3 regions of the Nonomuraea sp. NPDC023979 genome follow, and region 3 is predicted to be linked to each of the others. Evidence: riboswitches for the same ligand, from Rfam matches in the RefSeq annotation. Region 3 holds a riboswitch; each other region holds the start of a gene.
What was found. Region 3 has a riboswitch for thiamine pyrophosphate ahead of thiC (phosphomethylpyrimidine synthase ThiC). Riboswitches for the same ligand answer to the same signal wherever they lie in the genome.

Region 1: linked by a shared signal. The riboswitch ahead of AB0G11_RS35985 (cytosine permease) and the one ahead of thiC (phosphomethylpyrimidine synthase ThiC) in region 3 are both predicted to bind thiamine pyrophosphate.
Region 2: linked by a shared signal. The riboswitch ahead of AB0G11_RS16335 (FAD-dependent oxidoreductase) and the one ahead of thiC (phosphomethylpyrimidine synthase ThiC) in region 3 are both predicted to bind thiamine pyrophosphate.

The regions. Positions count from the first base shown of each region.
Region 1 is NZ_JBEZZG010000028.1:83,830-93,111, forward strand. It holds gene AB0G11_RS35950 (LCP family protein) at 153-1,424, shown strand; gene AB0G11_RS35955 (GPP34 family phosphoprotein) at 1,429-2,070, opposite strand; gene AB0G11_RS35960 (transcriptional regulator) at 2,094-2,699, shown strand; gene AB0G11_RS35965 (DNA-formamidopyrimidine glycosylase family protein) at 2,739-3,617, shown strand; gene AB0G11_RS35970 (MFS transporter) at 3,619-5,016, opposite strand; gene AB0G11_RS35975 (helix-turn-helix domain-containing protein) at 5,096-5,533, shown strand; gene AB0G11_RS35980 (rhodanese-like domain-containing protein) at 5,530-5,853, shown strand; TPP riboswitch at 5,879-5,992, shown strand; gene AB0G11_RS35985 (cytosine permease) at 5,984-7,327, shown strand; gene AB0G11_RS35990 (methylated-DNA--[protein]-cysteine S-methyltransferase) at 7,302-7,862, opposite strand; gene AB0G11_RS35995 (ATP-binding protein) at 7,996-9,282, shown strand, end outside.
Region 2 is NZ_JBEZZG010000007.1:232,549-241,830, forward strand. It holds gene allB (allantoinase AllB) at 1-608, shown strand, start outside; gene alc (allantoicase) at 609-1,553, shown strand; gene pknB (Stk1 family PASTA domain-containing Ser/Thr kinase) at 1,572-3,494, opposite strand; gene AB0G11_RS16325 (thiazole synthase) at 3,660-4,415, opposite strand; gene thiS (sulfur carrier protein ThiS) at 4,408-4,608, opposite strand; gene AB0G11_RS16335 (FAD-dependent oxidoreductase) at 4,605-5,927, opposite strand; TPP riboswitch at 5,917-6,033, opposite strand; gene AB0G11_RS16340 (FAD-dependent oxidoreductase) at 6,087-7,256, shown strand; gene AB0G11_RS16345 (Rv2175c family DNA-binding protein) at 7,287-7,661, shown strand; gene thiE (thiamine phosphate synthase) at 7,639-8,283, shown strand; gene AB0G11_RS16355 (polyprenyl synthetase family protein) at 8,264-9,282, opposite strand, start outside.
Region 3 is NZ_JBEZZG010000034.1:57,401-66,682, reverse strand. It holds gene AB0G11_RS39495 (DUF72 domain-containing protein) at 1-117, shown strand, start outside; gene AB0G11_RS39490 (NAD(P)-dependent alcohol dehydrogenase) at 185-1,216, shown strand; gene thiC (phosphomethylpyrimidine synthase ThiC) at 1,203-2,693, opposite strand; TPP riboswitch at 2,685-2,797, opposite strand; gene AB0G11_RS39480 (hypothetical protein) at 2,862-3,824, opposite strand; gene AB0G11_RS39475 (hypothetical protein) at 4,306-4,512, opposite strand; gene AB0G11_RS39470 (hypothetical protein) at 4,534-4,707, shown strand; gene AB0G11_RS39465 (AraC family transcriptional regulator) at 4,759-5,727, shown strand; gene AB0G11_RS39460 (styrene monooxygenase/indole monooxygenase family protein) at 5,801-7,021, shown strand; gene AB0G11_RS39455 (flavin reductase family protein) at 7,018-7,509, shown strand; gene AB0G11_RS39450 (hypothetical protein) at 7,514-7,696, opposite strand; gene AB0G11_RS39445 (MarR family winged helix-turn-helix transcriptional regulator) at 7,728-8,192, opposite strand; gene pip (prolyl aminopeptidase) at 8,247-9,194, shown strand; gene AB0G11_RS39435 (hypothetical protein) at 9,191-9,282, opposite strand, start outside.

The sequences.
Region 1 (9,282 bases), on a different contig from region 3:
ACAAACCTAACGACCGTGATGGCCGCTGTGTTTCCGGAGGGTCCGGGGAGCGCGTTCCGCGTACTTTTCCGTAGGAATTCCTTGGCGAGAAGTCTGCACTGGTAAGGCGATCGACGTAGCGTCTATGTCAAGCGAAGGGAAGAAGAAACCACGTGTCTGAGGACGACCGGACGCGGGCCATGCGCTCGCCGGGTGACGGCCGCCCGCTGCCTCCCCGCCATGACGACGGGCTGCGCGCGGCGGGGGCGCCGGCGCATCCGCAGCCGCAGGGGCGGCCGATCCCGGGCGCCGCCGAGGCGACCAGGATCAACCCCCCGCCGCAGGGCGAGCCCCGCAAGGGCGCCTCGCGGGTCTACGGCAAGCAGCGCTCGGGCAACAGCCCGATCAGGCCGCTCCGCGGCGGCGGTGGCGGTGACGGCGGCGGTGGGGCCGCCGCGCAGAGCCCGGCGGGGCCGAGGCGGCCGAGGAGGCCGCGCGGGCGTCTGATCGCCGGGATCATCGGCGCGTTCCTGGTGGTGCTGCTCGTCGGGGCCGCCGGGATGCTGTTCTGGATCGACGGCCGGCTGGCCGGCATCGACGGCGTGCTCGACGACTACGAGGGCCGCCCGGCCGACACGCCGGGCACCAACTGGCTGCTGGTCGGCTCCGACAGCCGCAAGGGCCTGACCGCCGCCCAGCGCCGCAAGCTCGCCACCGGCCGCAGCGCGGGCCAGCGCACCGACTCGATGATGCTGCTGCACCTGCCCGAGGGCAGCGACCGGCCCACGCTGGTCAGCCTGCCCCGCGACTCGGCCGTCACCATCCCCGGCCAGGGCCGCAACAAGCTCAACGCCGCCTACGCGATCGGCGGGCCCAGGATGCTCGTGCGGACCGTCGAGACCGTCACCGGCCTGCGCGTCGACAACTACATGGAGATCGGGTTCGCCGGCTTCGTGGACATCGTCGACGCCGTCGGCGGCGTGGAGATCAACGTACGCGCCGCCGTCAACGACCCGAAGGCGGGGCTGAAGCTCAAGAAGGGCACCCAGACGCTCACCGGCGGCCAGGCGCTCGGCTACGTCCGCACCCGCAAGGGCGGCGCGCTGCCCGACTTCGAGCGGACCAAGCGGCAGCGCCAGTTCCTCAGCGCGGTGGTCAAGAAGGCCGCCAGTCCCGGGGTGCTGATCAACCCGTTCACCTCGATCCCGCTGGCGGTCAGCGCCACCGACGCGGTCGAGGTCGACTCCGGCACCGGCGTGTTCGACATGCTGTCGCTGGGGCTCGCGATGGGCGACAGCCCCGTGACGACGGTGGTGCCGTTCGGCGGCAGCGAGATCGCGGGCGGCGGCACCGCCGTCAAGTGGGACCGGACCAAGGCGCTGGCGCTGTTCGACGCGCTCAAGGCGGACAAGCCGGTCCCTCAGGACGTCATCGACGCGAACTGACGGGTCAGCTCGCCGCCACGACGGCGCTCGTGGCGGCGGTGACCGCGATGGCCGCGTGGATCGCGGTGATCGTCTGGGCCACGGCCTCGGCCGCCCAGGCGCCCTCGGCGATCTCCTTGACCCGCGCCTTGTCGGCTCCGGGGAACGCCTTGCGGTCGAGCTTGGCGGCGTGCATGACGGCGATGAGCACGGCGGTGCGCGCCGTCGGGTCGGCGCCGCCGAGCGCGGAGGCGACGCGCTCGCGGACCTCCGCCTCGGTCCGGCCGTCGACCTCGGGCCAGCGGGTCGTGGGGAACAGCCCGAGCACCTTGGCGCGCTCCTCGGCCAGCACGCCGGCCCGGGCGAGGCGGGTGAGCAGGCGGGCGCGCAGCTTGACCGACTGGAGCTTCTGCACCCACCAGGCGGCCTTGCGCTCCTTGCCTTCGGCGATCGCGGCGAGCACGGCGTCGAGCTCCTCGTCGCCGAGCGGCGTGGGGTCGACGAGCTGGACCTTCTTGCCGTCCAGCGTCACCCGCTCGTTGACGGCCAGCTCGGCGAGCAGGGCGCCGGCGAGCGCGGGGTCGAGCTGGGTGGAGGGGATGAGGGGCTTGCCGTCATCTTCCTTGTGGGCGAGAAGGAGGATTTCCTCCGCAATCGTCACTTTCATGCTTCGACACTAACGTTTCGGCCATGACTATCTCCGAGAAGTTGCACGCGATCGGCCGGCCGCTGCTGGACGCCCAGCTCGCCCACCCCACGGTGGTGGGCATCGGGCGCGGCGACCTGCCGGAGCCGGTGTTCAGGTCGTGGCTGGAGCAGGACTACCTGTTCCTGATGGACTACACGCGGGTGTTCGCCCGGCTGGCCTGGCAGGCGCCCGACGGGCACCTGGGCGATCTGGTCGACCTGGCGCACGCGACCTTCCACGAGGAGCTCGACCTGCACCGGTCGCTGTCGGCCGGGTTCGGGGCCGACCTGGAAGGGGCGCGCAAGGGCCCGGCGTGCGCGGCCTACACGGCGTTCCTGCTGGAGTCGGCGGGCTCGTACGCCGAAGGACTGGCCGCCCTCTATCCGTGCATGTGGGGGTATTCGACGCTGGGGCAGATCCTGGCCGAGAACCCGCCCGCCGAGCCGCGCTACCGCGCGTGGGCCGACACGTACGCCGATCCGGGGTTCGCGGCGCTGGCGGCCAGGATCGCGCAGATGATCGACGAGGCCGATCCCGACCCGGCTCGGGCGGAGGCGATGTTCACCGAGGGCATGGCCCACGAGCTGGCGTTCTGGGACGTGCCGTAGCCGTCCACAGCCTGTGGACGGGGATCGTACCCTGGTGGCATGCCGGAACTTCCCGAAGTCGAATCGCTCGCCGCGTTCCTGCGGGAGCGGGCGGTGGGCCGCGCCGTGCTGGGCGTCGACGTGGTGGCCATCCAGGCGCTCAAGACGTTCGACCCGCCGGTCACCGCGCTCGGCGGGCTGACCATCACGGGCGTGTCGAGGCACGGCAAGTTCCTCGACTTCGACTGTGACGGGCTGCACCTGGTCATCCACCTGGCCCGGGCGGGCTGGCTGCGCTGGCGTGACGACCTGTCGGGCGCCAAGCCGGTGCGTCCGGGCAAGGGCCCGCTGGCCGTACGGGTGCGGCTGGCGCCCGACGAGCTGGGCCTGGCGCCCGGGTTCGAGCTGACCGAGGCGGGGACGCAGAAGCGCTTGGCCGTCTATGTGGTGAAAAATCCGGACGAGGTGCCCGGCGTCGCCGCCCTCGGCCCCGACCCGCTCGCCGACACCTTCACCATCGACGCGCTCAAGGCCATCGTGGGCGGCAACCGCACCCAGATCAAGGGCCTGCTCCGCGACCAGAAGGTCATCGCCGGCATCGGCAACGCCTACTCCGACGAGGTGCTGCACGCCGCCCGGATGTCGCCGTTCAAGATCGCGTCGTCGCTGACCGACGCCCAGATCGCCGACCTGCACGAGGCCATCGTCACGACGTTGCACGAGGCCGTCGAGCGGGCGCGCGGGCTGGCCGCCAAGGACCTCAAGGCCGAGAAGAAGTCCGGGCTGCGCGTGCACAACCGCACCGGCCGGCCGTGCGACGTGTGCGGCGACACGATCCGCGAGGTGTCGTTCGCCGACTCCTCGCTGCAGTACTGCCCGACCTGCCAGACAGGCGGCAAGCCGCTGGCCGACCGCCGCCTGTCCAAGCTGCTGAAGTAGCTCACGCCTCCACGGGCACCGGGGTCCGGCGGCGCAGCCCGGAGGCCACCACGACGACCGACACCAGCGTGGCCAGCACCGGCACCACCAGGGCCGCGCGCACGGCGTCGATGCCGCTCGCGCCGCCGTCGAGCGCCGCCACGTTCACCACGGTCACCATCGAGATCCCGAGCGCCGCGCCGAACTGGAACGACGAGGTGATCAGCCCGCCGGCCAGCCCCTGCTCGTGCTCGGCGATGCCCTCCGTCGCCACGATGGTCACGGGCCCGTACACGAAGGCGAACATCAGCCCGATCAGCAGCATCGACGGCACCATCGCGGCGTAGGTCCAGTCCATCCCGACGCCGAGGAACATCGCGAAGGCGACCACCCCCGACAGCAGCCCGCCGAGGATCACCCGCGCGTTGCCGTAGCGGTTGACCAGCACCGGCGTGAGCGTCGGCGCGAGCAGCACGTCGGCGGCGGCGATGAGCAGCGCGAGCCCGGTCTGGATGGGCGTCCAGCCGCGCAGCTCCTGGAGGTAGAGGGTGACGAGGAACTGGAAGCCCATGAACGAGGCGGTGAGCAGGGTGGCGACCACGTTCGCGCGCACGAGCGAGGCCGACCTGAACACGCCGAGGCGGACCAGCGGGTCGGCCGAGCGGCGTTCGATCGCGGTGAACGCCGCCAGCAGCGCGAACGCGCCGGCGAACGCGGCGACGGTCCAGCCCCAGCCCTCGCCTGGGTGCTCCAGCCGTACGACGCCGTAGACCAGCAGCATCATGCCGCCGGTCATCGTGACCGCGCCCGGCACGTCGAAGCGGCCACCGGCGGGACGCGGGACGGCCGGCTCCTTGATCAGCACGACGGCGGCGAGCAGGATGGCGGCGGCCAGGATCACCGGCGCGAAGAACACCCAGCGCCAGCCCACCGCCGTGAGCAGGCCGCCGATGACCAGGCCGAGCGCGAACCCGGCGGCGCCCGTCCCGGCGTAGACGAGCAGCGCCTTGTTGCGCTGCCTGCCCTCGGCGAACGACGTGGTGATCAACGAGAGCCCGGCAGGGGTCATGAACCCGGCGGCCACCCCGGTCACGAACCTGGCGACCAGCAGCACCCAGCCCTCGTTCGCGAACCCGCCGAGCCCGGAGAACACCAGGAACACCGTCAGCCAGAACAGGAACATGCGCCGCCTGCCCAGCAGGTCGGCCGCCCGGCCGCCGAGCAGCGTGAAACCGCCGTAGCCGAGCACGTACGCGGTGACCACGCCGCTCAGCACGCTCGTGGACACGCCGAGGTCGGCGCGGATGGCGGGCAGGGCGACGTTCAGCATGGCCACGTCGACGCCCTCAAGGAAGATCGTTCCGCACAGCACCAGCAGCACGCCCAGCGGGCGGCCTGTCAGCCGTTCGGATGCACGCATGATCAAACTCCAGTGGTTACGTTCTCGCATGTCGGTTATCTCTTGTAACCGTCAGAATCATGCGGCAGCATGGATCGACATGGAAGACGGCACTTTGAAGTCACCTGGTTACGTCGACAGCACCACCACCGACGCCGACTTCGACGTCCGCCACTGGGACGCCCGCGAGGGCTGCGAGGTCAGGCAGATCCTCGACCGCGTCGCCGACAAGTGGTCACTGCTGGTCATCGCCATGCTCGACTGCGAAAGCCTGCGCTTCTCCCAGCTCCGCCGCGAGATCGACGGCGTCAGCCAGCGCATGCTCAGCGTGACCCTGCGCAAGCTCGAACGCGACGGCCTGGTCAGCCGCACCGTCCACCCGGTGGTGCCGCCCCGGGTCGACTACGCGCTCACGCCGCTCGGCCGCACCCTGCACGAGACCATCAAGGCCCTGGTGACCTGGACCGAGACCCACCAGCAGGAGATCGCCGAAGCGCGTGCGGCCTACGACGCGAGGCACGGGATGATGGAGGCATGACGGTTCCAGAAGTCGAGGCACGCGATGTCCCAGAAGGCGCCTACCTGCTCGACGTGCGCGAGCAGAACGAATGGGACGCGGGCCACGCCCCCGAGGCGGTCCACATCCCGATGACGCAGATCCAGGCCCGCGTCGAGGAGGTCCCCGCCGACCGCCAGGTCTACGTCGTCTGCCGGGTGGGCGGCCGGTCGTTCCAGGTTGCCGCCTGGCTCAACCAGATCGGCCGCGACGCGGTCAACGTCGACGGCGGCATGCAGGCATGGGCTCACGACAAGCGCCCCATGGTCAGCGAAACAGGACAGACTCCCTTCGTAGCCTGAAAACTGGCATAATGCGCGGCGGAAAATTACACAACGCGGGAGCTCGGGGCGCACCGGGCTGAGAGGGCGACCGAGGCCGTCGCCGACCGCATGAACCTGTCCGGGTAATGCCGGCGTAGGGAGCAGTGCGATGGCGCATGACGTCCGCGACGACGAAGTCCCTCTCACTCTTGAAGGGGCCGCCCCCAAAACCCTCGGAGTCCTCGACCAGGGAGCCCTCTGGGCCAACCTGGCCGTCAGCCTCCTGGGGTTCTCGGGCGCCCTGTTCCTGCTCGACCCGCTGGGCAACGCACCGCTCAGCCTGACCGCCGCGCTGGCCGCCGCCGTCGTCGGCAGCCTGATCGGCACCGCGATGGTCGGCCTGTCGGCCATCCCCGGGACCCAGACCGGCCAGCCCGCGATGGTGCTGCTGCGCGGGCTGTTCGGGGCCCGGCTCTCGTACGTGCCGACCGTGCTCAACATCATCCAGATGATCGGCTGGGGGGCGTTCGAGCTCTGGGTCATCGCTCAGGGCGCGATGGCCGTCTTCGGCGACACCGTCCCGTACGCGGTGTGGGTGATCGTCGCCGGGGTGCTGACCACGGCCCTGACGATCTGGCCGCTCGGCGCCATCAGGCTGCTGCGGCGCTACATCACGGCCCTGGTGATCGTGGCGCTGATCTGGTTCACGTTCCAGTTCCTGGGCGACGCGCCCCCGCAGAGCGGCGGGTCCTGGACCGCGTTCGCGCCGGCCGTCGACTACGTGATCGCGCTGTCGGTGTCGTGGGTGCCGCTGGCGGCCGACTTCGCCAGGCACTCGCGCTCCAGCCGGGCCGCCTTCACCGGCGTCGTCGGCGGCTACACGCTCGCCCAGGTCGCCTGCCTGGGGCTGGGCGTCTACGCGGTGGCGATCGCCGGGGCCGCCGCCGTGCAGAACGACAGCACCGCCGTGTTCGGGCCGTTCGTGGCCGTGCCGCTGGGCGCGGTGTTCTTCGGCATCCTGGTGCTGCGCGAGGCCGACCAGTCGTTCGCGAACGTCTACTCGACCACCGTCTCGCTGCAGAACCTCATGCCCCGGGTGGACCGGCGGATCCTCAGCGTCGCCATCGGCGTGCTGACCGTCGCGATCGCGCTGGTGGTCGACGTGACCTCCTACGGCGCGTTCCTGGGCGTGATCGGCGCGGTGTTCGTGCCGATGTTCGCGGTGCTGGCCGTGGACTACTTCCTGCTCGGCGGCGCCACCCGGTGGAACACCGCCGAGGACGCCCCGGCCCGCTGGTCCATGCTGGCGCCGTGGGCGCTCGGCTTCGCCGCCTACTGGCTGACGACCTCCACGCCCACGGTGGAGCAGTGGGACGGCATCTGGGCCGCCGCGCGCGAGGCGATCGGCTTCGAGCGGCAGCCGTGGATGAACGGCGCGCTCGGCGCCGCCCTCGTGGCGGCCCTGGTGACGCTGGCGCTCGGCGCGATCAGGCGGCGCGGCGCTCGACGTTGAGCAGGTGGCGCTTGGCGGCTTCGCCCCCGGCGTAGTCGCCGAGCCCGCCGTCGTCACGCACCACCCGGTGGCACGGCACCACCACGCACACCGGGTTGGCGCTGAGCGCGTTGCCGACCGCGCGCAGGGCGCGCGGCCTGCCGATCAGCTCGCCGATGCTCTCCAGCGTCGTGGTCGTCCCGTACGGCACCGCCATCGTCTTCTGCAGCACCGTGCGCGCGAAGGGGGTGGCGAGGGCCAGGTCGACCGGCGTGGCGAAGGCCCGCAGCCGCCCCGAGAAGTAGGCGTCGAGCTCGCGGCGCACCGGGTCGAGCCGTCTCGGATTGGGGGCGATGTGCCGGCCCACGTGGTTGGTGACGCGCTCGTACACGTCCTGCTCGTCTTCGAAGCTGCACGAGATGATGCCGCGGCCCGTCACCGCGATGATCATCCGCCCGACCGCGCCGTCGTACGTGCCGAACGCGACATCGGGCGGCCCGTCGCCTCGATAGGTGGCGGAGGTCACCCGCAACAGGGCGTCGATGTCGTCCGACATGCCTTCACCCCCTGTTGGAAACGCCGTGACCGCAGCGTATCGGACGGATCGCCCGACAAGGCCGCCACGCCGGGGGCACTATGGAGTCGTGGGGGACGAATGGGCTGGGAGTGACGATGACATAGCCCGTGCCGTGCTCGACAGCTCGCCCAACGCCGTCGTGGTCCTCGACCGGGACCAGACCGTCCTGGTCTGGAACGCCGCGGCCGAGCGGCTCTTCGGCCTGACGGCGGCCACGATGCTGGGCCGCCGGGCGCCGATCGTGCCGGACGAGCTGACCGCCGAGCACCATGCGGTGCTGGAGCGGGTGCGCACCGGCGGGCAGGTCTCGCTGCGCACCAAGCGCGTGCGCGGCGACGGCGAGGTGCTGGACGTCCGGGTCGACATCAGCGCGCTGCGCATCGGCAGCGCCGTCGCCGGTTACGTGTGCGTCCACCACCTGGTGCAGGCCGACGACGCGGCCAAGAACCGGATGGCCCGCCGCGCCCGGCTGGTGCGGCGGCTGACCGACGTGGTCGGCGACATCAACGCCGAGCTGGAGCTGCCCGCCGTGCTCGACCGGATCTCGGCCAGCCTGACCGAGCTCACCGGGGCCGACGCGGGCGGGTTCGTGCTCATCGAGGGCGACCGGCTGCGGCTGGTCAGCACCTACCAGCTTCCCGACGTGCCCAAGGGCACCACCACCGACCTGCACAACAGCCTCGTCGGCAAGCTGCTGCGCACCGGCAAGACCGTGCTGCTGGAGTCGGAGGGGCTCGACAGCCTGGTCTGGTCCAGCCTCAAGGGCCTGCACACGGTCGCGCTCGGCCTGGCGGCCGTCGGCGGGCGGCCGTACGGGGCGCTCTACGCGCTGTTCGCCCGGCGCAAGCCCGGCCACCTGGAGCTGGAGCTGCTGGAGCTGCTGGCCGGGCACGCCGGCATCGCCGTCGGCAACGCGGTCGCCTACCAGGAGGCGGTGCGGCAGCGGGCCCACGAGCGGGCAGTGTTCGACGCCAGCGCCGACGGCATCGCCGTGCTCGACCGCGAGGGGCGGGTGCTGCGCTGGAACCCGGCCGCCGCCCGGCTGACCGCCGTCCCGGCCGAGGAGGCCGTGGGGCAGCCGCCGCCGTTCCCGCAGCCCGCCCCGGGCGAGAAGCTGACGGTCCAGCTCGCCGACGGGCGCTGGCTGGACGTGGTGGGCGCGCGCATCCAGGAGACCGGCGAGCTGGTCGTCGACTTCCGCGACGTGACCGCGGCCAAGGAGCTGGAAGAGGCCAAGGACCTGTTCCTGGCCACGACCAGCCACGAGCTGCGCACCCCGATCACGATCGTGCGCGGCTTCGCCAGCACGCTCGACTCCCGCTGGGACAAGCTGAGCGACGCCGAGCGCCGCTCCGCCGTGCACACGATCGCCGAGCGGTCCAGGTCGCTCGGGCAGCTC
Region 2 (9,282 bases), on a different contig from region 3:
ACGTCTCCAGCGCCGAGTGCCTGCCGGTGCTGGAGGCGGCGCGGGCCGCCGGGCTGCCGGTCAGCGCCGAGACCTGCCCCCACTACCTGGCGCTCGACGCCGAACGGGTGCCCGAGGGCGGCACCGCGTACAAGTGCTGCCCGCCCATCCGCTCGGCCGGTAACCGCGACCTGCTGTGGGACGGGCTCGCTCGGGGCGTGCTGAGCTGCGTCGTCTCCGACCACTCGCCCGCCACCGCCGACCTCAAGGTGCCCGACTTCGCCGCCGCGTGGGGCGGCGTCGCCTCGCTGCAGCTCGGGCTGCGCGTCGTGTGGACGGAGGCGGCGCGGCGCGGCCACGGGCTCGCCGACGTGGTCCGGTGGATGGCGGCGGGCCCGGCCGCGCTGGCGGGCCTGCCGGGCAAGGGCGGCATCGTCCCGGGCAACGACGCCGACCTGGTGGCCTTCGACCCCGACGCCGTCGAGCCCGTGGACGCCGCGCGGCTGCACCACCGCCATCCGATCACGCCCTACCACGGCCACGCGCTCAGGGGCGCCGTCCTGACCACCTGGCTGCGCGGCAGGCCCGCCGACGGCGTGCCGCACGGGACCTTGCTGAGGGGAACGTAGATGCCGAGCTTCACCCACCTGCCCGATCTCGCGCTGCGCGGCCACGGCGGAGCGGTCGTCGCCGCCAGCGACGAGGCGTTCGCCGAGAAGGAGGCGCTGATCAGGCCCGGCCGCCCGGAGTTCCGGCCCGCCACGTTCGGCGGCAAGGGGCAGGTCTACGACGGCTGGGAGACCCGCCGCCGCCGTGAGCCCGGCCACGACTGGGCGCTGGTGCGGCTCGGCCTGCCCGGCGTGATCCGCGGCGTGGTCGTCGACACCGCCTGGTTCACCGGCAACCATCCCTCGTCCGCGTCCGTCGAGGCCGCCGAGGTCGCCGGGCATCCCACGCCCGCCGAGCTGGCCGGGGCGGCGTGGACGGAGATCGTGCCGCGCAGCCCGCTCTCCGGCGACGCCGCGCACCCGTTCGAGGTCACCGGCGAGCGCCGCTGGACGCACGTGCGGCTGAACATCTTCCCCGACGGCGGCGTCGCCCGGCTGCGGGTGCACGGCGAGCCCCGGGCCGACCTGTCGGTGTACGAGGGGCTCGGCCTCGACCTGGCGGCCATGGCCAACGGCGGGCTGGTCACCGCCTGCTCCGACGCGTTCTACTCCGAGCCGCACCACGTCATCGCCCCCGGCCTGCCCCGCCACCAGGCCGAAGGCTGGGAGACCGCGCGCCGCCGCGACGGCGGCAACGACTGGCTGGTCATCCGGCTGGCCGGGCGCGGCCTCATCAGGGTCGCCGAGATCGACACCACCCACCTGCTGCACAACGCGCCCGCCGCCGTCACGCTCACCGGCCTCGACGGCGACCGCGAGGTCGAGCTGCTGCCGACGACCCCGCTGCTGCCCGACACGCCACACCGCTTCCGGCTGAGCCACACCGAGCCCGTCGAGCGCGTACGCGTCGACATCCACCCCGACGGCGGGCTGGCCAGAGTACGCCTGCTCGGCACCCTGGCCTGACCTCTCAGCGCCGGGCGCCTAGTGCCAGAGCAGCACTTCGGAGTTGGGCGGGCGCTCGCTGTTGGGAGCCGGGCGCTGGAAACGCACCACGCCGCCGCCGCCCACCGTGCGCACCCGCACCCGGAAGCCCAGCGCCCGCAGCTCGTTGCGGGCGTCGTTGACGTTCTTGCCCATCACCTGCGGCACGATGACGAACTGCTGGTCGTCGCGGGCCTCCTGGTCACCGTTGAACCAGTGCCAGAAGTCCGTCTGGCAGCGCGACACCGTGATCATCGCCGGGATGCCCTGGTCGACCTCCGCCTTGGCCTTGGGCGCCTGCGCGATCACCGTGCACGGCTCGGCGTCGTCGTCGACCTCGGTGACCTGCACCTGGAAGCCCTGCTGGCTGAGGAACGCGGCGGCCTGGTCCTTCGGCATGCCGTCGACGTCGGGCATCACCAGCCCGGCGCTCACGTACAGGTCGATCTTGGCGCCCTCCTTGACCTTCTCGCCCACCTGCGGGGAGGTGCGGATGACGGAGTTGCGCGCGACCTCCAGGTTCTGCAGGCGGCGGACCTTGCCCACGGTCAGGCCGGCGCTGCCGATGGCGTTGCGGGCGTCCTGCTCGGTCAGGCCCTGCACCTTCGGCACCAGCACCCGCTTGGGGCCGAGCGACGGCACCAGCGTGATCGTCTGCCCGGCCTCGACCTCGGTCTTGGCGGCCGGGTCCATCTCCAGGACGAGCCCCTCGGCCACCTCCTCGTCGTGGCGGCCCTCCACGCGGCGGACCTTGAAGCCCAGGTTGCGGGCGTTCTGCTCGGCGACCGCGAGGTTCTTGCCGACGAGGTCGGGCACCACGGCCAGCGTCTTCTGCGAGAAGTAGAGGCCGGTCAGCGCCACGGCGACGACCATCACCGCGGCCAGCCCCACCAGGAACCAGTTGGGCCGGAACCCGCCGCCCTTGCCGCGCCCGCGCGGCGGGGGCGGCGGCGCGGCCGGCACCTCGGCGCGCGGCTGGATCAGCGTGTGCGCGGGAGCGGCGGCGGGCGGCATCGTGAACGGCATCGGGTGCGGCCTGGAGTGGGCGCCGGACGCGCGGCCGGGCTCGCTCAGCCGGGGCAGCGTGCGGTGCGCCTCGACGGCCGCCACCAGCATCGCGGTCGCGTCGGCCGGGCGGTCGTGCGGCTCGCGGGCCGTGGCGTGCGCCACCAGCGCGTCGATCTGCGGCGGCACGTCGTGGATCAGCGACGACGGCACCGGGACCGTGTCGTGGACGTGCCGGTAGGCCACCGACATGGGCGTCTCGCCGTCGTACGGCTGCCTGCCGGTGACCAGCTCGAACAGCATGATGCCCGCCGCGTAGACGTCGCTGCGCACGTCGGCGCCGCCGGTCGTCACCTGCTCGGGCGACATGTAGCCGATCGTGCCGATCATCACGCCGGTGCGCGTCTGGTTGGTCGCCTCGATCGCCCTGGCCAGGCCGAAGTCCACGACCTTGACCCGGCCGTCGGCGGTCAGCAGAACGTTCTCGGGCTTGACGTCACGGTGGACCATCCCGGCCTGGTGGGCCGCGCCGAGCGCCGCCAGCACCGGGATCATGATCTCCAGCGCCTCGCGGGCCGGCAGCCGGTCGCGCTCGCGCAGGATGTCGCGCAGCGTCTTGCCCGGCACGTACTCCATCGACAGGTAGACCACGTCGGTGTCGGTGCCCTGGTCGAAGACGTGCACCACGTTGGGGTGGGAGAGGCTGGCCACCGACTTCGCCTCGCCGATGAACCTGCGCACGAACGCCGGGTCGTCGGCGAGCGAGCGGTGCATGACCTTCAGCGCGACGGTCCGGTCCAGCCGGATGTCGAGCGCGAGGTAGACGGTCGCCATGCCGCCCCGGGCGATCCGGGACTCGACGCGGTAGCGTCCATCGAGCAGCCGGCCGACCAACGGGTCGGCAGTCGTCGTGTCCACCCCGCTGAGTTTACGGGCGTTTCGCACCCGGGAGGGCCTGACCATCCGAAACCGATGCCGACCCGTGCCCCGCCCGGCCTCTCACGTGCCCCGCCGTCGCACAGGCCACCCCGGCACCGGCCCCGGAGAGCCGGTGCGCCTCCGGCAGACGGGAAGAACGTCCCGTCAGGGGGCCAGCGGGGAGGACGCCTCGGCGTAGCGGCGGCGCGGGATGCGCCCCGCCTGCCGCGCCATGCGGCCCGCGCGGACCGCCTCGCGCATCGCCGCCGCCATCAGGTCGGGCCGCTGGGCCCGCGTCACGGCGGTGGCCAGGAGCACGGCGTCGCAGCCCAGCTCCATCGCCAGCGCCGCGTCACTGGCCGTGCCGATGCCCGCGTCCAGGATGACCGGAACCCCGGCCGCCTCGACGATCAGCTCGATGTTGTGCGGGTTGCGGATGCCCAGCCCGGAGCCGATCGGCGCGCCCAGCGGCATCACCGCCGCGCACCCGGCCTGCTCCAGCCGGCGGGCCAGCGCCGGGTCGTCGCCGATGTACGGCAGCACGGTGAACCCGTCGGCCACGAGCCGCTCGGCCGCGTCGAACGTCTCGATCGGGTCGGGCAGCAGGGTCCGCTCGTCGGCTATGACCTCCAGCTTGACCCACGAGGTGCCCAGCGCCTCCCGGGCGAGCCGGGCCGTCAGCACCGCGTCGCCCGCGGTGAAGCAGCCCGCCGTGTTGGGCAGCACCTTGATGCCGCGCTCGCGCAGCACGTCCAGCACCGAGCCGCGGGCGGCCGGGTCGAGCCGCCGCATGGCCACCGTCGTCAGCTCGGTGCCCGACGCGGCCAGCGCCTGGTCCAGCACCTCCAGCGACGGCGCGCCGCCGGTGCCCATGATGAGCCGGGAGGAGAACTTCTCCCCGGCGATGATCAGGTCATCCACCTTGCACCGCCGTCAGCACCTCCACGCGGTCGCTGTCGCGCAGCGCCGTCGTCTCCCACGCGCCGCGCGCGACGACCTCGTCGTTCACGGCCACCGCGACGCCGGTGGTGGCGGTGGTCAGGGTCTGTACGGCCTGTGCGACGGTCATGCCGTCAGCCACGTCGTGCGTACTTCCATTGATCAGCAATTTCATGAAATATCCCGAAATCTAGCGGGTGAGCACAGGGACGCGAGGTCGCCCTCCTCGCCCTGCAGGATCGCGGCCGTGAGCGGGGCCATCAGCACCCCGCCCCGGAAATGCCCCGTGGCCAGCACCAGCCCCGGGGCCGAGCCGGGGCCGATGATCGGCAGGTTGTCCGGCGTGCCCGGCCGCAGCCCCGCCACCACGTCGGCGACCTCCAGCTCCGTCACCCCCGGGACCAGCTCCCTGGCGTCGCGCAGCAGCTCGTACAGCCCGCCGGCGGTCACCCGGGTGTCGAACCCGAGCTCCTCCTGCGTGGCCCCGACCACGAGCTCCCCGTCGCCCCGGGGCACCAGGTAGACCGGCGTGCCGTGCACCATCCCGCGCACGCACCGGCCCAGCAGCGGCTCGGGGGAGCGCAGGCGCATGATCTGCCCCTTGACCGGCCGTACCGGAACGTCGGTCAGCCCGGCGCTCCACGCCCCGGCGGCCAGGACCACCCGCTCGCCGCGGATCTCCTCCCCGGACTCCAGGCGTACGCCGGTCACCCGGCCGCCCTCGCGCGACAGCCCCGCCACGCGCTCCCGTACCAGCGGGACGCCCCGCCGCTCCAGGGCCACGAGCAGGGCGGCGGTGACGCGGCGCGGGTCCACCCACGCGTCGCCTGGCGCCAGCAGACCGCCGCGCACGGACGGCGCCAGCATTGGCTCCAGTCGCCGGCACTCGCGCCCGGTCAGCCGCTCCACCGGCAGGCCGAGCTTCTCCATGAACGCGGCCAGCTCCCCGAGCGCGGCCAGGTCGTCCCCGCCGAACGCCACGTCCAGCGTCCCGTCGGACCGCAGATCCAGCACGTCCCGCCCCTCGGCCGGCACCCCGCCGAGCAGCGGAAGCCCCCCGAACGGGTCAACCGCGGCGCCCCCGTGGGAGGACGCCTTGCCGGGGCCGGAGACGGCGGGACCGCTCGCACCCCCGGCCCGTGCCGCACTGCCGGATCCCGCGGGAGCTCCGCCCAGGGAGGCGCCCCCGGAGGGCAGGGGCGCGCCGGCGGCGGTGGGGCCGCTCGGGTGGGCGCCGGTCCGTCCAGGGGGAAGGGCGGCGTCGGCGGTGAGGTCGGCGGCGAAGGCGGGCCAGCGGCGCAGGGCGGCGATGCCGAGCCGGAGCAGCGGCTCCTCGGTGTAGGTCACCTCGCTGACCGGCGCCAGCATCCCGGCCGCGGCGTGGGAGGCGCCCGAAGCGGGGGCCGGGTCGACCACGGTGACGGCGCGGCCCGAGCGGGCCAGGCGCCAGGCGATCGACAGTCCGACGACTCCGCCGCCCACGATCACGTCCATGTCCGCTCCCTTCGCCGGCATGATCCGGATCAGGTGTCTTGCGGTCGAAGGCCCGGTGAAGCCTTCCTCTCAGCCCGGTTACGGCCGGACTCCCGCGCGTCTTACGTCCCCCAGCCTACGGCCTCGGTGCGACGCCGCGGCACCGCCCCCGTTATGGTCATGAACGTGAATCGCGTCGTGGTGGTGGGAGCGGGTCTTGCGGGCGTGCGCAGCGTCGAGGCGCTGCGGGCACGGGGGTTCGGCGGCCGGATCACGTTGATCGGCCAGGAACGGCACCGGCCCTACGATCGGCCGCCGTTGTCGAAGGCGGTGCTGCTGGGCTCCGCCGACTCCAGCTTCGTCGACTCCGACCTGGACGCGCTGGAGGTGGACTTCCGGCCGGGCGTCTCGGCCAAGTCGCTGCGCGCGGGCGTGGTGGAGACGACCGAGGGCGAGCTGGGCTACGACGGCCTGGTCATCGCGACGGGCGCGGAGCCGATCCCGCTGCCGGGTGACGGCCCGCAGCACGTGCTGCGGACGCTGGACGACTCGCTGGAGCTGCGGGCCCGCCTGGTGCCGGGCGCGCGGGTGGTGGTCGCGGGCGCGGGCTGGATCGGGGCGGAGGTGGCCACGGCCGCCCGCCGGGCCGGCTGCGCCGTCACCGTGCTGGAGGCGGGCCGGACCCCGCTGGCGCAGGCGGTCGGCGAGGAGATCGGCGCCCGGACGGAGAGCTGGTACGACGGCATCGACCTGCGGCTGGACACGATGGTCGCGTCGGTCGACGAGGGCGGCGTAGAGCTGGTCGGCGGCGGGTTCGTGGAGGCGCACGTGGTGGTGGCGGGCATCGGCGTCCGCCCGGCCGTGGAGTGGCTGGCGGGCTCGGACGTCGACCTGCACAACGGCGTGGTCACGGACGAGCGGCTGCGCACGTCGCTGCCCGGCGTGGTGGCGGTGGGCGACTGCGCCGCCTGGTGGTCGAGCCGCTACGGCACCCGGCTGCGCGTGGAGCACTGGGACACCGCGCTGAGCGCCCCGGAGGTGGCCGCCGCGACGCTGCTGGGCGAGGAGGCCGTGTACGATCCGGTCCCGTACTTCTGGTCGGAGCAGTTCGGCCACATGGTGCAGTACGCCGGCCACCACCCGGCGGGCGAGCGCCTGCTCTACCGGGGCGGTCCTGAGGGCAAGTGGTCGGCCTGCTGGCTGACGGCGGAGGGCGGGCTGGCGGCGGTGCTGGCCGTCGACCGGCCCCGCGACCTCGTGCAGGGTCGCCGGATCATCCAGGAGGGCCGTCGTCTGGACGCGGAACGCCTGGTAGATCCAGATGTACCCCTACGGGATTGTGTTGTTTGAGCAAGCGCGGCATGTGGTAGTTGTGGTTTCGTGACGCTTTCTGTTGCACAGATCGACCGGGAGACCGACCAGCTCGTTGACGAGTGGCTCACTCTCCCCGAAGTGGCCCAGCGCCTCGACCTCTCGATGGGACGGGCCAAGCAACTCCTCAAGGATCACAAGCTGCTCGGCGTGCGCCGCGGCAGCGGCGGGCCACAGGTGCCCGCGGTGTTCCTCGACGGAAAGGACGTGGTGAAAGGCCTTCCGGGCACGCTGACCGTGCTCCGCGACGCCGGGTACGACGATGTGGAGGCGCTGCGCTGGCTGTTCACCCCTGACGACTCGCTGCCGGGGTCGCCCGTTCAGGCGATCAAGGCCGGTCGTCACACCGAGGTCAAGCGCCGTGCCCAAGCCCTCGCTTTCTGACGCCCGCCTCTACCTGTGCACCGACGGGCGGCGTGACAGGGGCGACCTGGCCGAGTTCCTCGACGCGGCGCTGGCCGGCGGCGTGGACATCGTCCAGTTGCGGGAGAAGGGCCTGGAGGCGCGCGAGGAGCTCGCGCTCCTGGAGGTCTTCCGCGACGCCTGCGACCGGCACGGCCGGCTGCTGGCGGTCAACGACCGGGCCGACATCGCCTTCGCCGCCCGGCCTGACGTGCTCCATCTGGGGCAGGACGACCTTCCGGTGACGGTCGCGCGAGAAATGCTCGGCGACGACATCGTCATCGGTCGGTCCACCCACTCCGCCGCCGAGGCTTCCGCCGCGGCGGTGGAGGAGGGCGTCGACTATTTCTGCTGTGGGCCGATCTGGCCCACGCCGACCAAGCCGGGCCGGCACGCGCCGGGCCCGTCGCTGCTCCGGCACGCGGCGGCGCTCGGCAGTGACCGGCCCTGGTTCGGCATCGGCGGCATCGACCTGGCCAACCTGGACGAGGTCATGTCCTACGGGGTCCGCCGCGTCGTGGTGGTGCGCGCCATCACCGAGGCCGACGACCCCGGGGCAGCCGCCGCCGAGTTCGCCAAGCGGCTCACGTCCGCCGCGACGTAGCCGCCACGGCGAGCCCGGCCAGCGCGGTGCGGGCTTCGGGCGTGATCGGCGCCTGGTCGAGCGAGGCGAGCGCCTCGCCGAGATAGTCGCCGATCATGTCCTCGCACGCCCGCAGCGCGCCCGTGCCTTCGATGATCTCGCGCAGCGCGGCCACGCCGGGCTCGTCGAGCGCGGGGTCGCCGAGCAGGCGGCGCACCACGCCGGCCTGCTCGGGGGTGGCGGCGGCCAGGGTGCGCGCCACCAGCATCGTCCGCTTGCCCTCGCGCAGGTCGTCGCCGGCCGGCTTGCCGGTCTGCGCGGGGTCGCCGAACACGCCGAGGATGTCGTCGCGCAGCTGGAAGGCGATGCCGACCCGGGTGCCGTACGTGGTGCACAGCTCGTCGATCCACGGCTCCAGGCCGCCGGAGGCGAGCGCCAGGCCGAGACGGAGCGGGTGCTCGACGGAGTACTTGCCGCTCTTGTACAGGGCCACGCGCAGCGCCGAGTCGAAGGTGTTCTCGCCGTGCGCCTGCTCCAGCAGGTCGAGATACTGGCCGCACATGAGCTCGGTGCGCATGTGGTCGTGCACCGGCTGGGCCGCCGCCAGCGCCCGCGCGGGCAGGCCGCTGGTGCGCCACATCTCGCCCGACCAGATCAGCAGCAGGTTGCCGAGCAGGATCGCGGCGCCCTCGCCGAACTGCGTGGCCGAGCCGTGCCAGCCCGACTTCTCGTGCAGCGTCTGGAAGCGCCGGTGGGCGGCGGGCATGCCCCGGCGCAGGTCGCTCTTGTCCATCACGTCGTCGTGCACCAGGGCGCTGGCCTGCAGCAGCTCCAGCGAGGCGGCGGCGGTGAAGATCTCCGGCACGTCGCCGCCTCCGGCGCCTCGCCAGCCCCAGTAGCAGAAGGCCGGGCGCAGTCTCTTGCCGCCCGCCAGCAGCTCGTCGGCGGCGGTGCGCAGCGGTTCCAGGTCGGGGTCGCCGGTGACGGGCAACTGCCGTTCGACGAACTGCCTGATGCGAC
Region 3 (9,282 bases):
GACAACGCCGAGGCGCTGCCGCTCGCCCGGCGCTTCCACGACGAGGTACGGGCCCGGGTCCCCGGGCTGGAGCCGTTGCCCGAGCCGATGCCCGCCGAGCCGCCGACGCTGTTCTGAGCTCGGGATTTCGGCCGCCCGGAACGTGGCATGTACCGGGGGAGGGGCTCGGGAAGCGAGGAGAGGCATGAAAGCTGTCCAGTTGGCCGGCCAGGGGAGCATGCCCGAGGTCGTGACGGTGCCCGACCCCGAGCCGGCTCCCGGTGAGGTGCTGCTCCGGGTCAGGGCGTCCGGGATGTGCCATTCGGACATCGCGGTGATCGAGAACCCGCTGCTCGTCGGGGGCAGCCTGCCGCTGATCCTCGGCCACGAGGGCGCGGGCACGGTGGCGGCGCTCGGCGACGGGGTGACGGGCGTCGAGGTGGGCCAGGACGTGGTCGTGTACGGGCCGTGGGGGTGCGGCACCTGCCGCAACTGCTCCAGGGGCGCGGAGAACTACTGCACCCGGGCCCAGGACCTCGCCATCAAGCCGCCCGGCCTGGGCGCTCCCGGCGCCATGGCCGAGTACATGATCGTCGACGACGTCCGTCACCTGGTCCCGGTGGAGGGGCTGGACCTGGCGCAGGCGGCGCCGCTGACCGACGCGGGGCTCACGCCCTACCACGCGATCAAGCGGAGCCTGGCCAAGCTGGTGCCGGGCAGCACGGCGGTGGTCATCGGGACGGGCGGGCTGGGCCACATGGCGGTCCAGATCCTGCGGGCGATGAGCGCGACGCGGGTGATCGCGCTCGACATCAGCGAGGAGAAGCTGGAGCTGGCCAGGGAGATCGGCGCGCACGAGACCGTGATCTCCGACGAGGCCGCCGCCGGCCGGGTGCGGGAGCTGACCGGCGGGCTGGGCGCCGACCTGGTGCTGGACTTCGTCGGCATCCAGCCCACCGTGACGCTGGCGGGCGCGTGCGCGGGGGTGTGCTCGGACGTGACGATCGTCGGGGTGGCCGACGGCCGCCTGCCCGTCGGGTTCGGCAGCGGCCCGTACGAGATGGCGGTGTCGGTCCCCTACTGGGGCGGCCGGGACGAGCTCATCGAGGTGCTGGCGCTGGCCCGGTCGGGCGCCATCGGCGTGCGCGTGGAGCCGCACTCGCTCGACGAGGCGCCGCGCACGTACCAGCGCCTGCACGACAACGAGATCGTCGGCCGGGCCGTCATCGTCCCGTGAGGTCCCGCAGCTCGTGGCTGATCCGCATCGAGCAGAACCTGGGCCCGCACATCGAGCAGAAGTGCGCGTTCTTGGCGGGTTCGGCGGGCAGCGTCTCGTCGTGGAAGGCCCGAGCGGTGGCCGGGTCGAGCGACAGGTCGAACTGGTCCTCCCAGCGGAACTCGAACCGGGCGTCCGACAGCGCGTCGTCCCACGCCTGGGCCTGCGGGTGGCCCTTGGCGAGGTCGGCGGCGTGCGCGGCGATCTTGTACGTGATCACGCCGGTTTTGACGTCGTCCCTGTTGGGCAGGCCGAGGTGCTCCTTGGGGGTGACGTAGCAGAGCATCGCGGTGCCGTACCAGCCGATCATGGCGGCGCCGATGCCCGAGGTGATGTGGTCGTAGCCGGGCGCGATGTCGGTGACCAGCGGGCCGAGCGTGTAGAAGGGGGCGTCGTCGCAGATCTCGCGCTGGAGGTCGACGTTCTCCTTGATCTTGTGCATGGGCACGTGGCCGGGGCCCTCGATCATCACCTGGACGTCGTGGTCGCGGGCGATCCTGGTCAGCTTGCCCAGCGTGCGCAGCTCGGCGAACTGGGCCTCGTCGTTGGCGTCGGCGATCGAGCCCGGGCGCAGGCCGTCGCCCAGCGAGAACGACACGTCGTAGGCGGCGAAGATCTCGCACATGTCGGCGAAGCGCTCGTACAGGAAGCTCTCGCGCCCGTGGGCCACGCACCAGGCGGCCATGATCGAGCCGCCCCGGGAGACGATGCCGGTCTTGCGCCCGGCGGTCAGCGGGACGAACGCGCGGCGCACGCCGGCGTGCACGGTCATGTAGTCGACGCCCTGCTCGCACTGCTCGATCAGCGTCTCGCGGAACACCTCCCACGACAGCTCGGCCGCCTGCCCGCCGACCTTCTCCAGCGCCTGGTAGAGCGGCACGGTGCCGACCGGGACGGGGGAGTTGCGGATGATCCGCTCGCGGGTGGCGTGGATGTCGCGGCCGGTCGACAGGTCCATGATCGTGTCGGCGCCCCACCGGGTGGCCCAGGTCATCTTCTCGACCTCCTCGGCGATCGAGGAGGTGACCGCCGAGTTGCCGATGTTGGCGTTGATCTTCACGAGGAAGTTGCGGCCGATGATCATCGGTTCGGACTCGGGGTGGTTGACGTTGGCGGGGATGATGGCCCGGCCCGCGGCGACCTCCTGCCGGACGAACTCCGGCTCGACGCCCTCCCGGACCGCCACGAACTCCATCTCGGGCGTGGTCGTCCCGGCCCGCGCACAGCCCACCTGCGTGACGGGCCCGCCGGCGCGGGCGCGGATCCACTCCGCGCGCCTCGGCGCCAGCCCGCGGGCCAGGTCGACGGTGACCTCCGGGTCGGTGTACGGGCCCGAGGTGTCGTACAGGCGGACGCGCTCGCCGTTAGACAGTCTGATCTCGCGCATCGGCACGCGGAGATCCCCGGTGTAGACCTTGGAAAAACGCGCGTCGCTCATCGCGCAACTCCCTTCGCCGGCATTACCCGGAGCAGGTTCTGGCGGTCGGCGGCTGGGCAGCCGTCCTCTCAGCCCGGTCGCACCGGGCTCCCGCGTTGGACCCGGTCAACGTAACCCGGCGAAGAAAGTCATGCAAGATCGGCCGAATTAGTGGCGGCCGTTTATGGCTCAGTCGAGGCCGAGTTCGCGGCGGGCGCGGGCGTAGCGGCGGCCGGGGGTGAGCGAGCCGGCCGACCAGGGCAGGATCTCCGGGACGCGGCGGCCGGCGTTCATGAGCAGGCTCTGGGCGCGCGCGTGGTGGCCGCCGTAGTAGAAGGCGGCGCCGAACAGGTGCATCGCCTCCACGGACCGGGGGTGCGGCCGGGGCCTGGCGTGCCAGGTGTCGACGGCGTCGATCAGCTCCTCGGCCACGTACGGGTCGCGGAAGTGCGCTTCGAGCACCTCCTGGGCGTCGCGGCCCGAGGCGGCGATCTCGCTCCAGGCGACCTCGAAGTGGGCCAGCGGCAGCATCGCGGTGACCAGGTCGCCGGGGCCGGCGGTGGCCGCGGCGGTGCGGGCGAAGGCCAGCACCTCCTCGTCGGAGCCGTGCCACTTGCCGCACAGCGCCTGGGCGCGGGTGTAGTGCCCGGCGAACAGGCGGGGCGCGCGGCTGGTCAGCTCCTCCCACAGGCGGTCCAGCTCGTCCCGGTCGCCCAGGCCCATGGCCTGCCACTGCAGGACGTCCCACGGCACCGGGTCTCCGGGGTCCGCCTCGGCGGCCCGGCGCAGCGGCCCGGCGGCGGTGGCGAGCTGCTCGTGGAAACGGCCGGTGAGGTCGTCGCGCAGCTCCCAGGCGTGCTGCACCCGGGCCGCGCCCAGCCACAGCAGCGCGTCGGGGTCGTCGCCGGCCAGCCGCTCCAGCGCGTCGAGGTGCGCCTCGGCGGCCGTGGCGAGCTCGGTGACGCGCAGGGCACGCAGCTCGTGGTCGTCGCGGGCCTGCCTGATCAGGTCCAGGCCGCGCTCCAGCCGCCCGGCGCGGACGCGGCGCAGGGCCACGTCCAGCGCGGGGTCGTGCCACGCCCTGCCCACCTGCATGCGGGAGGTCTTCTCCAGGACGAACGCGGCGGCGCGAAACACCTTGACCGGGATCACGGCTGATGAATATCGCGAAGTGTCGTGCCGGCGCAATGAGAAATACGCCATGTCGGATCATTGAGCTTATTAAGCTGCGGTTATATGGCACGACAATTGCTCTGGCCATTTTCAGCTTATCTCGGTGACGCCCGGAGGTATCCCGATGTGCGGTGAACCGCTGATGCCGGCCCCGGTGGCCGCCGCACTCGACGAGTACCGGATGCTGCGCGACAGGCACGGGCCGTGCTGGGGCGAGGAGCCGCTGGCGTACGTGACCCAGGCCCGGGCCACGGTCTTCCTCGACCGGCGCCACGACTACTGGGGCCCGGCGCTGCGCCAGCTCGCCGAGCGCTTCCCGGGCACGAGCTGCGGGCCGTCACCCGGGTGGCCTTCGGCGAGTTCCGCACGGCGCTGCTGCTCGACTCCGCGCCACCGCCTCCGCCCCGCCCGGCTGGGAGCGGGTGTACGCGCGCGTCGACGGCCCGCTGACCGCCGAGTCCTACGCCGAGGCGATCCTGCTCTGCCGCACGTTCACCACCACCGGGCCGTGGCTGGAGCTCACGGTGAACGGCGAGGGGCCCGGCGCCACGCTGGACGTCGCGCCGGGGGAGCGGGTGGAGATCGCGGTGACCTCGATCGGGCCCGAGGTCGAGACGCTGGAGATCCGCACCGCCGACGGGGTGCTCGCGCAGGGCCCGCCCGGCACACCAGCCCGGTCTACCTGGACGTGGCCGGCGGGCATGTGGCCCGGCAGGAGGACGTGCGCTGGTGCCTGGCCTGGCTGGACCGGCTGGCCGAGGTGGTGCGCGAGTTCGGCCGCTTCGACACCGAGGAGCAGTACGGCGACCACCTCGACCTGTACGAACGCGCCAGGAAGGTGTATCGGAGCCGGCTCCCCTGATCTGTGCATTTTTGCCTGGAACGCTGCCGCAGATCATGTCGATGATCGGGCATGGACGGTGTTCTGCTCGGCAACAGCCCGCTGTTCGCCAGCTCGGATCTCGACGAGGTGCGGGAGCAGGTCGGACGGGTGTTCTGCCCGCACCGGCTGGACGTGACCGGCGACGCCGGGCTGCTGGCCGCCCGCTTCAACTCCGCGCAGCTCGGCTCCGTGCGCGTCAGCTACCTCGACTACGGCGCCGAGGTGCGCATCGAGCCGGGCGAGCTGGAGTCCTTCTACCTGGTGCAGATCCCGATCGCCGGGCGCAGCCTGATCCGGTGCGGCGGCCAGGAGATCGTCTCGACGCCGGGGCTGGCCTCGCTGCCGTCGCCGACCGAGCGCCTGGACATGCGCTGGGGCGCGGGCTGCCCGCAGCTCATCGTCAAGTTCGACCGGCAGGCCGTGGAAGGCGCGGTCGAGCAGTTGCTCGGCGAGCCGGTCGCCGAGCCGGTGGTGTTCGACCTGGGCGTGGACCTGACCGGCGCGTGGGGGCAGGGCTGGCGGGCGATGGCCGGGCTGCTCGTCGGCGCCGCCGAGACCGGAGGCGCGCAGCCGCTGGCCGCCGCCCATCTGGAGAACGCCCTGCTGTTCAGCCTCGTCACCACGCAGCCGTCCAACTACCTGGGCCGGCTGATCGCGCCCCGTCCCGCGGCGGTGCCCAAGGTGGTGCGCCGGGCGATGGCGTTCATCGACGAGCACGCCCACCTGCCGATCACCACCGGCGACGTGGCGCGGGCCGTGGCCGTGAGCGTCCGCTCGCTCCAGGAGGGCTTCCGCGCCCACCTCGGGATCACCCCGATGGCGCACCTGCGCGACGTGCGGCTGGCCCGGGTGCACGCCGAGCTGCTGGCGGGTGACCCGGCCCGGTGCACGGTGACCACGGTCGCCGCCCGCTGGGGCTTCCTCCACCAGGGCCGCTTCGCCGCCGCCTACCGCGACAGGTACGGCCGCGCGCCCTCGGCCACGCTGCGGCTGAGCTGACTCCGCGTCCAGCGGACGGGATCCGCGCTCAGTGGATGGCTCGGCCGGGGGGCCGGAAAATACCGTTCCCGGTATGCGAAAGATTCTGATCGTCGGCGCCGGGCAGTCTGGACTGCACCTGGCGCTCGGGCTGCTGAAGAACGGTTACGACGTCACCGTGGTCTCCAACCGGACCCCGGACGACATCCGCGACGGCCGGGTCATGTCGAGCCAGGCCATGTTCGGCACCACGCTGGGTCACGAGCGCGCGCTCGGCCTGGACCACTGGCCGCACTGCCCGCCCATCGACGGCATCCGGTTCGCCGTCGCGGGGCCCGACGGCGGCCAGGCGATCGGCTGGGCGGCCCGGCTGCGCGAGCCCGCCCGCAGCGTGGACCAGCGGGTCAAGATGCCCGCCTGGCTGGCCGAGGTGGAGGAGCTGGGCGGCCGGGTCGAGATCCGCGACGTGACGCCCGCCGACCTGGAGACCTACGCCGCCACGCACGACCTGGTCCTGGTGGCCGCCGGCAAGGGCAAGATCGCTTCGCTGTTCGAGCGGGACGCCGCCAGGTCCCCCTACGACGCACCGCAGCGGACGCTCGCGCTCACCTACGTCACCGGCCTGACGCCCAGGCCGGAGCACTCGGCGGTGTGCTTCAACGTGATCCCGGGCGTGGGCGAGTACTTCGTCTTCCCCGCGCTGACCGTGACCGGCCCGTGCGAGATCATGGTGTTCGAGGGCGTCCCGGGCGGCCCGATGGACTGCTGGGGCGAGGTGCGCACCCCCGCCGAGCACCTGGCCACGAGCCGGTCGATTCTGGAGACGTTCCTGCCGTGGGAGGCCGCCCGGTGCGACGGGATCGAGCTGACCGACGCGATGGGCACGCTGACCGGGCGGTTCGCGCCGACCGTGCGGCGGCCGGTCGCGGTGCTGCCCACCGGCGCCCCGGTGCTGGGCGTCGCCGACGTGGTGGTGCTCAACGACCCCATCACCGGCCAGGGCGCGGGCAACGCGGCCCGGTGCGCCGCCGCCTACCTCCAGGCGATCCTGGAGCACGGCGACCGGCCGTTCGACCAGGCGTGGATGGAGCGCACGTTCGAGCGGTTCTGGGAGCAGGCGCGGCACGTCACCGACTGGACCAACGCGCTGCTCGCCCCGCCCCCGCCGCACGTGCTGGAGATCCTCGGCGCGGCCGGGTCGCTGCCCGAGGTGGCCTCGCGCTTCGTCAACGGCTTCGACGACCCGACGGACTTCGCCGAGTGGTTCATGGACCCGGACAGCGCCCGGCGCTATCTGGCCGAGGTGTCGTCATGAGGGCGCTGCGTGACGCGCTCGGCCGCTACGCCACCGGGGTGGCCGTGGTGACCACCGCCCTGCCCGGCGAGCGCGCCGGGCTCACGGTGAACTCCTTCGCCTCGGTGTCGCTGGACCCGGCCCTGGTGCTGTGGTGCCTGTCGAGCCGGGCGCCGAGCGCGCCCGCGTTCCTGCGGGCCGGCCGGTTCGGGGTGAACGTGCTGGCCGCCGGGCAGGAGGAGCTGTCGCGGCGGTTCAGCAGGCCGGCTCCAGACAAGTTCGACGGGGTGGCGACGCGGCTGACGCCCACGGGGCTGCCGGCGCTGGCGGGCGCGCTGGCGTTCTTCGCCTGTCGTACGGTGAGCGCGCAGGAGGCGGGCGACCATCTGGTGATGGTGGGGGAGGTCGAGCACTTCGAGTGGCAGGAGGGCGACCCGCTGGTCTTCCACGCGGGCCGCTATCGGGAGCTGTGCGCCAGGGACGGCGCGCTGGCGCGGATCGGCGCCTGAACGGTCAGACGGCGCACAGCTCCGGCTCGACGGGGGAGGGGTCGTCGAGCCCGTGGAGCAGGATCGCGGCCAGCTCGCGGCGCTGGACGCTGGTGAGCGTCATGGGGAGCACGATCGGCATCAGCTCGATCGCCCCGGCGGGCAGCTCCCGGACATGGCAGGGCAGGAGGGAGAAGGTGTGAACCACCCGCTCACTATCGCAGGCCCCACCGACAAGATCAGCCCGTTTTACCGGCCTCTGACGACAGGCGCTCGTGGAAGGGGCGGCGCCTGAGCGCGTCGGCGGCGGCCTGGAGGACGTCGGTGAGCGGCATGGGCAGCTCGGCGTCCAGGGCGCGTACGGCGCGCTCGGTGGCGGCCCACTCGGCCTCGATGGCGGGCAGCGCCCGGCGGGTCTGGTCGGTCAGGTGGACGATGCGGCGGCGGGCGTCGCTCCCCTTGGCGAGGGTGACCCAGCCGGCGCGGCGCATCTGCTCGACGGTCTGGCTGGCGGCGGAGTGGGTGACGCCGGTGGCGTCGGCGAGGTCGCGGATGGCCATCGGCCCGGCGGATGCCAGGGCGCGGACGGCGGGGGAGAAGCGCGGCCGATATCCCTCCAGGCCCTGCTCGGCGTAGGTGGCGGCGATGGCGGAGTCCATCAGGTCGTGAAGGTGGCGCAGCAGCGTGCCGAGGCTCGCGGTCATGGGGCTAATATAACAGCGCTGTTAGATCTGAGCCCCATCGGGAGGAGCGCGACCATGTATCCGCGAATTGACCCGTACGACCAGGGAATGCTCGACGTGGGCGACGGCAACCTCGTCCACTGGGAGGTGAGCGGCAACCCCGACGGCAAGCCCGCCGTCATCGTGCACGGCGGGCCGGGGTCCGGGGCCGGGCCGCGCTGGCGTGAATACTTCGACCCGGAGCGCTATCGGCTGGTCCTGTTCGACCAGCGCGGATGCGGGCGCAGCACGCCCGACGCCGCCGACCCTGACACCGACCTGTCCGTCAACACGACCGACCACCTGCTGGCCGACATGGAGCTGCTGCGCGAGCACCTGGGCATCGACCGCTGGCAGCTCTTCGGCGGCTCCTGGGGCACCACGCTGGGCCTGGCCTACGCCGTGCGCCACCCGGACCGGGTCACCGAGGTGATCATGTCGGGGGTCGCCACCACGCGCAGGCACGAGGTCGACTGGATCACCAGGGGCGTCGGGCGCTACTTCCCCGAGGAGTGGGAACGCTTCCGCGACGGCGTGCCGGAGAAGGACCGCGACGGCGACCTCGCCGACGCCTACGCGCGCCTGCTCGCCGACCCCGACCCGGCCGTGCGCGATCGTGCGGCCCGCGAGTGGTGCCGCTGGGAGGACTCCCACGTACGGGTGAACGCCGACCACAAGCCCGATCCGACGTTCGAGGACCCGGTGTTCCGGATGCGGTTCGTCCGGCTGGTGACCCACTACTGGCGCAACGCCGCCTGGCTGCCCGACGACGAGATCATCACCGGCGTCGAGCGCCTGGGGCACGTGCCCGGGGTCCTGGTGCACGGCCGGCTCGACATCAGCACGCCCCTCCAGACGGCCTGGGACCTGTCGCGGGCGTGGCCGGGCTGCGAGCTGATCGTGGTCGAGGGCGCGGGGCACTCCAACGCCTACGCGGGCGTCAGGGAGGCCCTGCTGGCCGCCACCGACCGGTTCGCCCGTTAACGGTCGTCGTCCTCGTCGACCAGGGTGTCGAGGGCGCGGGTGACGGCGTCGCCCAGCGGCCGGAACGCCTCGGTAAGGGCCTCGGCCA